One region of the Caballeronia sp. SBC1 genome, then DNA from elsewhere that is predicted to be linked to it. Evidence: predicted binding sites of a transcription regulator. Region 1 holds the regulator's gene; the other holds the start of a gene.
The links. Region 1 encodes FNR, which switches genes on or off when oxygen is low (the NO sensors DNR and NnrR bind a similar motif). Its sites were predicted from a motif close to TTGATNNNNATCAA; they were not measured.
Positions count from the first base shown of each region.

Region 2: a site for FNR is predicted at 2,702-2,715, ahead of SBC1_RS37810 (oleate hydratase). Genes of this name have one in related genera too.

Region 1 covers NZ_CP049157.1:1,611,667-1,616,551, forward strand. The annotation lists gene SBC1_RS25215 (YoaK family protein) at 68-817, opposite strand; gene fnr (fumarate/nitrate reduction transcriptional regulator Fnr) at 833-1,657, opposite strand; gene SBC1_RS25225 (response regulator) at 1,742-2,140, opposite strand; gene SBC1_RS25230 (response regulator transcription factor) at 2,318-2,965, opposite strand; partial or broken gene SBC1_RS25235 (histidine kinase) at 2,962-4,254, opposite strand; gene SBC1_RS25240 (universal stress protein) at 4,412-4,885, shown strand.
Region 2 covers NZ_CP049159.1:632,081-636,965, forward strand. The annotation lists gene SBC1_RS37800 (chloride channel protein) at 1-78, shown strand, start outside; gene SBC1_RS37805 (general stress protein) at 277-831, opposite strand; gene SBC1_RS37810 (oleate hydratase) at 999-2,609, opposite strand; gene SBC1_RS37815 (basic amino acid/polyamine antiporter) at 2,826-4,328, shown strand; gene speC (ornithine decarboxylase) at 4,371-4,885, shown strand, end outside.

The DNA of each region.
Region 1 (4,885 bases):
CTGACTATGGGATGTCCAGTGGATATCTCATTGATGCAAGTCAAGCAAGCAGGTCAGTGCCGTTGCTTCACCTACGCTGGCCAACCAGATCGTCCACCAGTGGCACGACTGCCAGTACGACCAGCATGGCCGACAACGGCAGGGTCGATATGAACCCCACGTACTTGAAACCCAGCGCGCCTGCGAGGCCGCCAATAAAAAACATGCCGAGCAGTGAGACCAGGAGCCGGAGCCTCGATCGGTCCGCCCTGACAGCGGTAACTCCGGGCCCGGACTCGGACACGTTCCAGTAAAAAAGCTTGCCGATCTCGATGCCGATATCCGTGACGATGCCGGTCATATGCGTGGTGCGGATCTCTGCTTTGGAGATCTTCGTGATGATCGCGTTCTGCAGGCCCATGACGTAGCAAAGCAAGCCTACCGTCGCGGGCACGAACAGGAACCGGTTGTTTTCCAGATTCGAACCGAGCAGGCCAAAGCAGAGCAGCAGCACGGCTTCCAGCATCAACGGCAGCGCGTATTCGCTTTGTGCCCGCCGGCGCCGGCCCCAGTTGATCATGATTGCGGAAGTGGCCGCGCCGGTCATGAACGCCGCGAGTGAACTCAATCCGGCGACGACGAGGCCAAGGTCGCCTACCGCGAGGTTATCGGCGAGTGCCGACACGATCCCCGACATATGCGAGGTGTACTGCCCGACGGCAAGAAAACCGCCAGCGTTGGCCGCGCCTGCTATAAACGCAAGCCAGCGTCCAAGGCGCCGGTTGTTCCGGTCGGTGCGCTCCGGCCTGGCGAAACCTCGCAGGTACTCTATGGGCATGTCCGTTCGCTTCGATCAAACCCCGGCGAGCTTCTCGCTGTCGAGAATGTGTACCTGCTTGCCGTTTGTATCGATCACCCCTGCTTGCTGCAGCTTGGAGAACATCCGGCTTACGGTCTCGAGTTTCAGCCCGAGATAGCTGCCAATCTCTTCACGCGTCATCCGCAGGTTGAATTCCGCGGAAGAGTAGCCCCGCGTTTTCATCCTCGACGACAAATTGAGCAGGAACGCAGCCACGCGCTGCTGCGCGGTCATGGTGCCGAGCATCATCATGAGGCCGGATTCGCGCACGATCTCGCCGCTCATCATGCGATGCACATGCTGCTGCATGGCCTTTACGTCGTGGCAAAGGTCCTCCAGCAAGTCGAACGGGATGACACACACCTTGCTGTCCTCGAGCGCGATCGCATCGCAATTCTGTTCATCGGAGCACACGCCGTCGAGTCCGAGCGGTTCACCCGCAATATGAAACCCGGTGACCTGCTCGTGGCCGTCGCGATGCGTGATGACTGTCTTGAAGCAGCCGACACGCACGGCGTAGATGCTTTTGAATTTATCGCCGGCGCGGTATAGCGTCTCGCCGCGTCGTACAAGCCGCGTGGAGCAGACAATGGCGTCGAGCCGTGCCAGCTCCGTCGCGCTCAGATGAGCCGGCATGCAGATGGAGTGCAACGAACAGCCGGAGCAGCTCGTGCTCGCGAGTGCGCCCGGTGGTGGCAGGCTCGTGGTGGCGGAACGCGCCATATAAGCGAGACGATTCGCGGTCGTTGAAGCGGCCGGTGCGTAAGTGGGCGCATAAGCGGCCTTACATGCGGGCGCATAAGCGGTAGCTGAGGTCATGCCTGTCTCCAGAAGAGTCGGACGATCACTGAATAGATGAATTGACGAGCTGTGCGGATCGGGCACTGATCGACTGAAAGGCGGTCATACCGGCTCGCAGGATGTTGGCTCGGGGCGGGGCGCATCCGCCAGTTGCTGAATCGTGTCGCGGGCTAGTTCGTATTCGCAGGTCTTGTCGAAGAAATAGCGGGCGCCGGCGCGCTGGCACGCGGCACGAAACGCCGGGCCCGAATGATTGGTCAACACCATGGTCAGGATGGGCGGCGTGGCACGCGCCAGCGATTCAACGATGTCCATGCCGTTGCCACCCGCCAGATGCGGGTCAACGATCACGAGATCGGCGCGGGTCATGCGGATGCACCCCAGCGCCGTGTCCGCTTCTTCCGACTCGCCCACGATCACCACACCGGCCAGCGCGCCAATCAGCGCAGAGAGGCGGCGGCGCACAGGGCTTGAGTCGTCGACAAGGAAGATCTTCAGCATGGCGCGCAACCGTTTGAGTTCATGCGCCAAAGTATGATCGCGGCTATCTCAAAATAAAATGGGCGAGCGGCCAGACATGATGTAGGGGTTTGGGAAGGGCTGTAGGGATCGGACTACACGCTTGATGCTTGCGTATTGGGCGGGGGTATTCAGGCTATTTCGCGCTTATTGGACCCGTCAGGCGTCGCAGTCGTCGTCGAAGAGCTTGTGGCGCATGGCGTAGCGGACCAGTGCGGTGTCGTGCGGCATCTGCATTTTTTCGAGGATGCGAGTTTTGTACGTGCTGACAGTCTTGGCGCTCACCGACAGCGCCTGGGCGATCTGCGTGATCGTTTCACCCGCGGCGATCCGCCGGAATACTTCGAATTCGCGGTCGGAAAGACGCCGGTGCGGCAGGTCGTCGGCTGGTTCGTTCAGGCTTTGTGCTAGCCGCTCGGCCATGGCGAGGCTCACGTACACGCCGCCCGCCGCGACCTTGCTCACCGCCGTGACCAGTTCGGCGCTCGCGCTTTCCTTGGTCAGATAACCCGATGCCCCCGCCTTGAACGCACGTACCGCGTATTGCTGTTCAGCATGCATTGTCAGGACCAGGATGCGCAGCGCCGGTTTCTCGTCCTTGATCTGCTTGAGCAGTTCGACGCCGTTCCTGCCGGGCATGGACAGGTCGAGGACCAGCACGTCCGCCGGCGTGGCGCGGATCATCGCCATGGTGGTAGCGCCGTCGCTGGCTTCACCAGCGACTTCAAGGCCGTTCGCGCTGAGCAGGATATGGCGTAGCCCGTCACGCACGAGGGCGTGGTCATCGGCGATCAATACTCGGGTCATTGCAGCGGTTCTTCCTCGGTGTTTTCGGGATTGTCGGAGAAAGGCTCGTCCTGTTGCAAGGTCGCCAGTGGAAATGTAACGGTCACAGCGAACCCTTGTCCGATGCCGGATTCGATTGACACCGACCCGTCCAGCCCGTGCGCCCGCTCGCGAATGCCGATAAGGCCAAACGACTTGCGCCCGGCGTCGGCACGCTCATGGGCGCCTATGCCGTCGTCGGCAATGCGCAGGATGCAGCGGTCACCTTCCAGATACAACGCGAGATCCACACGGGTAGCTTGCGCATGGCGCGCCACGTTGGTCAGCGCTTCCTGCACGATCCGGAACACGGCGGTCGCACCGTCGCGGCTGAAAATGGTGTGCCTCGCGTCGATCCGCCGCTCGACGTCAATACCGTAGCGGTTCGTAAAGTCGATCGCCAGCCAGTCGATGGCCGGGACCAGGCCCAGGTCATCGAGCATCACTGGGCGCAGATCGGCGGCTATCCGGCGCATCGAGGCGACAGTTGCGTCAATCAGGCGCTGCATGCCGCGCAAGTGTGCGCGCGCCTCAACGTCTGTTCCAGGGCTAAGTTCGAGCGAGGATATATCCATTTTCAGCGCGGTCAATTGCTGGCCCAGGTCGTCATGCAATTCCCTTGCAATACGGGATTTTTCTTCCTCGCGGATATTCAGCAGATTCGCGGAGAGCTCCCGCAGTTCCTCGTGCGAGCGCTGCAGCGAGCGTTCAGCGTCGATTTGCGCGCTGATGTCACGCAGCATCACCGTGTAAAGCTTGCCGTTTTCATCGCCGAATTGAGAAATCGATGCTTCGAACGGGAACTCGCCGCCGCTCGCGCGCAGGCCATACAGTATGCGCCGCCCGCCCATTTGCCGGTCGGACACGCCGGTAACGCCGAACTGGCGCACATGCGCTTCGTGACCGGCGCGAAAGCGCTCGGGAACGAAGCGGGCAAGGGGGGTACCGAGCGCGTTGGCCGCCGGGCAGTCGAACAGACGTTCTGCCATTGGATTGAACATGACGATACGCTGGTTTTCGTCGATGGTAATGATCGCTTCCATCGACGACCGGATGATGCCAAGCAGCCGCGCTTCGTCAAGCCGCGTTGAAGCCAGCGCCGTGGCCTTCGCGGTCTTCGTGCCCTTGCGCGTGAGTGTCACGAAGGCTGCGCTCGCGGTGAGAAGGAGCGCGCCGACAATGCCAACTGTGCCGGTCACGCGGGTCTGTCGACCGGCGCTGCGCTGCGATGCCGTGTTACGCCGTGGCGCGGACATAGGGTCTCCGGGAAAGAGCTAAAGGTGCGCCGCTGAGGTTGTGCGGATCATACCGTGCGCTTCGGACGTGATTTTCGCCGCCCACCCCCGGCCGCGTGAATTGATGTGGATCAATTGACCGGCGGGCCTGCACGCGGACACTGAAGCTTGAACGACATCCGGAGAGCCGGTCATGTACAAACGAATTCTGGTAGCGCTCGACGGCAGCGTCAGCGCGAGCCTCGCGCTTGAAGAGGCGCTCAAGCTGGCGCAAGCGGTGGATGCAACGTTGATGGTGGCGTGCGTTGTCTCGCACGACGTTTGCGATCTCGTGGGAGTTATCGGAGAACAAGCGGCCGATGCGGGCGCGCACTGGCAACTCGATCATGTGCGCGACTTGTGCGAGCGCAGCGGGGTACGCTGCATTACTCAGATAATTGATGCGCACGGCGCGAGCATCCCGGACGCCCTCATGCAGGCGGCCCAGGCATTCGAAGCGGATCTCATCGTCATGGGGGCGCATGGGCCGCGTGGCGTGCGCCGGCATTTGATCGGCAGCGTTGCGGAAACGGTTTTGCGGTCGAGTCATGTTCCGGTCCTCACCGTTCGTGACGATCAGCGTGACGAGGAACACGACGACAAGCACGACGCGGCGCTCGCGCTCTAG
Region 2 (4,885 bases), on a different replicon from region 1:
CCTCGTGTGCTGGGCGTTATTGCCAAAGAGCATATCGCCGACTCGGTGGCGAGCAGCGTAAAGATTTTCCCTGGTTAGCGATCGCGCAATGGCGATGAATTCTGCACTCCCTGCACAGCGACCACCTGCTGCAAATCAAGCGGACCGCCCATTGTTGTTAGCAAGTCTTTGTATACGCCAGGACGACCTCGCCGAAAGTATCGAAGGGGAGTGCTTCGATACTTTCGGCCTCAGGATCAACGCCCCATCTCGCGTACCGATGGGGATCGAGTTACATCAGAGGGCCGCTGTGACCGGCACTTCGTTCGCAGGCATCGCGCCTTCGTGAAGGTCCAACCGTACCGGCTTATGCGTTTGCAGGATTGTACGGGCGCGCGCCATCTCTTCCGCCGGGCCGTTCGCCATGACGATAAATCCATTGGCCTGCAGCGCGGTCTCGTAATGGATCACATGATCCTTCGGAACGCCTGCATTGAAGAGCGCGGCGCTCAGGGCACTGACACCGCCGACTACAACCGCGCCTTCGAGCGCGGATACCACGATGGAGGCAAGATAACCCACTACGACGACCGGTCCGATGATCGGCAGCGTCAGGAAGACACCGCCGAACAGGGCGCCCCAAAGCGCTCCCCAGAAAGCACCGTACTTGCCCCATATCTTCATGCGGTCGCCGGTGTTGTAGAAACCGACCACTTTTTCTTCAGTGTGATAGCCCTTGCCGACCACACTGAAATGTTTCATGTCAAAACCGTTTTCAATGAGCTTTCGCACAGCCGCATCGGCTTCGGTGTGGTCATTGAACGTGGCGATCAGAACGTCGTTACCAGTCATTTGCTTCTCCTTTTAACGCGTTGAATAGGGTGCAGAAAGGTTCGCGGGTGCAAACCCTTCCGCGCCAGTGTGTTTCGATGGTACCCACATAGCCCGCACGCGCGCAGGCTCGGAAACTACTCAGTGCGTGCCGTGCGTAGTGCGGCGATAAACGCGCCAGCTGGTCCCTAGAGGTCGTGCAGGGCCTCGAAGGCCTTGAACAGGACGCGCGGATCGAACTTGCCTTTATAGACGGCCGGCGGCGACTGCGCGATGTCAAGAAGACGATAGACCGCTGCCTGCGCCGAGCGAATCGAATACTCGACGGTGAAGACAACGTCATCCGGCAATTCGCAAAACTGTCCGGTAAAAGCCAGATTCACCGATCCCTGCGGCACGACCTCCGGCCGGTCGCCGTGTTCGCGCGGCATGAACTGGCTGGTAATGAAGGGCATCAGACATGGGATGCACACGGCGTGGTCGAGAACCGGAGCCGCATTGCCAGCCCGCAGATGCCCGAGTACCTCGGTCATGATCTCGCGGCCTGTACACTCGACCATCGGTTTCTTCACGAAGTCGCCTGGGCGATCGATATAGAGGCCGTATCCCCAGAACACCTGCACGTCGCTTGGCTGATCGATGAAATGCGGTTGATGCGGCAGGACGATCGACATGAGCCAGTTCGAATCCGCGAAGGTGATGAGGCCACCTTCGCCGGGCACATTGCCGGTGAAATCTCGGACCAGCTTGAAGAACGCAGGATCATGCAAGGTGGTCGTGAACGACAGCCACTTTGATTCATCGACGTGATCGGCGAATACCTCCGGGTGGCCGAAAGCGGGGCGGTTCAGCGCGATTTTGTTCCAGAGTGCCCAGGAATCGGTGCCTGAGCTGCTGTCCCGCACGGCGGCGCGATCCATACCGCCGAGCGTCGAGCCTTCGGTCATTGAACCCAGCGTGACGATCACCGCATCGCGCGGCCCGACGGGGATTGAAACGCTACGCCCTTCGCGCTCGCAGACGATTCCTTCCACGCGCGTTTCGCCGTTGGCTTCGTTAAGCACCAGATCGTTCACACGCGTGCCGAACTGGAACTGGACACCATGGTCGTCGAGCCATTTGCTCAGCGGCCGGACCATCGAGTCGTGTTGGTTGTAGACCGTGCGCATGATCCCGTGCAACTGGTTGAATCCCGACACCATGTGCACGAACCGCAGCAGGTAACGTTTGAATTCGACCGCGCTATGCCATGGCTGGAATGCGAAGGTCGTGCACCACATCAGCCAGAAGTGGGTCTTGAAGAAGGCTGGGGCGAAGTGGTCCGCTATGCGGCTGCGGCCGAGCATGTGCTCCGGTTCGATCGCAAGGCGTTCGAGCGTGAGGATGTCGCTTTCAGTAAGCCCGAACTCGGGTTTGTCGATCCGGTGGCCGTCGCGTACCAGACGAGACTTCGACGAAGTCTTCATCGTTTCATTCCAGTCCAGGATTTCCTGCGTGACCGTCTTGCTTTCATCGAGCGTCGGGATCGATGAAAACAGGTCAAACGTACATACGTACTTGCTCTCGAGCATGCGGCCGCCCCGCAGTACATAACCTTCTTGCGCGGAGCCCGCTGCGTCCAGACTTCCGCCTGCTACGCCAAGCGCTTCAAGGATCGTGATATTACGGCCCGGAACATCGGCATCGCGGATCAGGAAAGCGGCCGCGGCCAGCGATGCAATGCCGCCGCCCACCAGATAGAACTTGCTGTCTTCGGAGGAGAACGGCTTGGCCGAGCCGCCCGTGTACGCACGTTGCATGGAATCACCCTCATTGAGGTTGTGTTGAGCGATGTTGACCGATGGGCAGGAAAGCACCGCTTTGAAAGGTAGCGGTCCCACTTAAACCCGAGTTGATACAGATCAACGAGCGGGGCCATGCGGTCCCTATGCTGAAACAGGTTCAACGTCGAAGAGCCTTGGCAAGCGTATGGACGCAACACTGACGGCACACCAGCAGCAGGGAGAAAAAGCCTCATGGACCAGACACATAGCAGTTTGCCGCTCAAGCCCGTTGCCGCCGATACGGTCATTGCTCAACCCGCTGCTCAACCCGGAGGCCGCAAGCTCAGCTTGCCACTTCTTACGGGTGTTGTGATCGCCTCGATGATCGGCGGGGGCGCCTTCAATCTGCCGCAGAACATGGCGCAGGGCGCAGGACTGGCGGCAATCGTGATTACATGGATGATTACGCTTGTCGGCATGTTCTTTCTTTCGAATACGTTCCGCACGCTTGCCGACAAACGCCCTGATCTGAAGGCGGGCATCTACTCGTATGCGAAAGAAGGTTTCGGCTCGTTAGCAGGCTTCGAGATGGCCTGGGGATACTGGCTGTCTGCCGCTTTCGGCAACGTTGCATTCGCCGTGCTGATCATGAAGACGGTCGGCTATTTCTTTCCCGTGTTCGCGGCGGGCAACACCTGGCCGTCGATCGTCGGCGCGTCGCTGCTGATCTGGGTCATGCATTTTGTCGTGCTGTATGGCGTAAAGCGGGCAGCAATCCTGAGCGTGATCTCGAGCGTATTGAATATTGGCACTATCACGGTGGCCCTGTGCGCGATGGCGGTAGCGATCAAGGGTGGCATGTTCTCCTACGACTTCTGGGGTGCTCAGGAGCATTTGGGTAGCCTCCTTGGGCAGGTCAAGAGCACGATGCTCGTTACCTTGTGGGTGTTCATCGGCATCGAGGGCGCTGTGGTGGTTTCCGACCGCGCCAGCAAGACCTCGCAAGTAGGGATCGCGACTTTTCTCGGCCTGACGGTTTGCACGATCCTCTATTTCCTGTTGTCGGCGCTGCCGTTCGGCGTGATGCATCAGGCGCAACTCGCGGGGCTCGCTTCACCGTCGGCAGCCTATGTGCTGAAGGCAGCGGTGGGCGACTGGGGCGCGGTGTTCATCGTTGTCTCGCTGCTGGTGTCGTTGCTGAGTTGCTGGCTTGCCTGGACCATCCTTGTCGCGGAGCTGCCGTTCGAAGGCGCGAAGGACGGCGTATTCCCGAAGTTCCTCGCTAAGGAAAACCGTCACCATGCCGCGGCGCCATCGCTGTGGGTATCGAGCGCGACCATGCAGCTCGTGATCTTCGTGGTGCTGTTCGCCAACGATGCCTGGATGTGGCTGATCTCGATCACCGGAATCATGATCTTGCCGCCATATCTAGCCAGCACCGTCTTCCTGTGGCGCTTCGCGACTCAGTCAAAGTACGCGCCGACCGCCGGCGAAACATCGAAAGAATCAATCTGGACCGGCGTGCTTGCGACCGTCTATTCCCTCTGGCTCGTCTATGCCGCAGGACTGCAGTTCCTCCTGATGTCCACCATTCTCTTTGCACTCGGCTTCCCCGTTTTCTGGTGGGCTCGGCGCGAACATGCGGCCGGAGAGCGCGTGTTTACGGGACGTGAGGCATCGGTCGCGGGCGTGCTCGTGGTCGTGGCGGGTGTGGCTATTGTCTTGTTCAGCCGGGGTGTAGTGAAGATCAGTTGAGGTCGCGAATGACGCAATACGATTCCCAATACAAGGATCAAGATGCTATATGACCAGATGTTCGGCTTCCTGTTTTGCTGCGCGTTGCCCTTGCCACCGGCGTTGCCATCGTCACGCTTTCAGCGCCTCGTCGATGAACTCGAACGCCTGCGGTACGCGACCAAGGTCACGGTCACGGTGGCGGAAGCATCCTCCGCGATCCGCAGCGAGGCTGCAGTTGGCTGTGTGATCGTGGAATGGTCGCTGACCGAGTCAGAGACGGACGTTGAGGCTTTCGTGCGCTTTGTCCGGGAGCGGGGTCTGGACGTACCCATCTTCATCCTGGTCGAGCGCCATCTGCTCGCGGAAATTCCGGTTGCAGTGCTGGGGCATGTGACGGGTTATGTGTTCATCGAAGAGGATACGCCTGAGTTCGTCGCCCGCAATCTAGTGAGCCATCTGCGGACGTACGCGGACTCGCTCAAGACGCCGTTCTTCGGTGCGATGGTCGACTATGCGGAGCAGGCAAACCAGATGTGGACCTGTCCGGGCCACAACGGCGGCGTGTTTTACCAGAA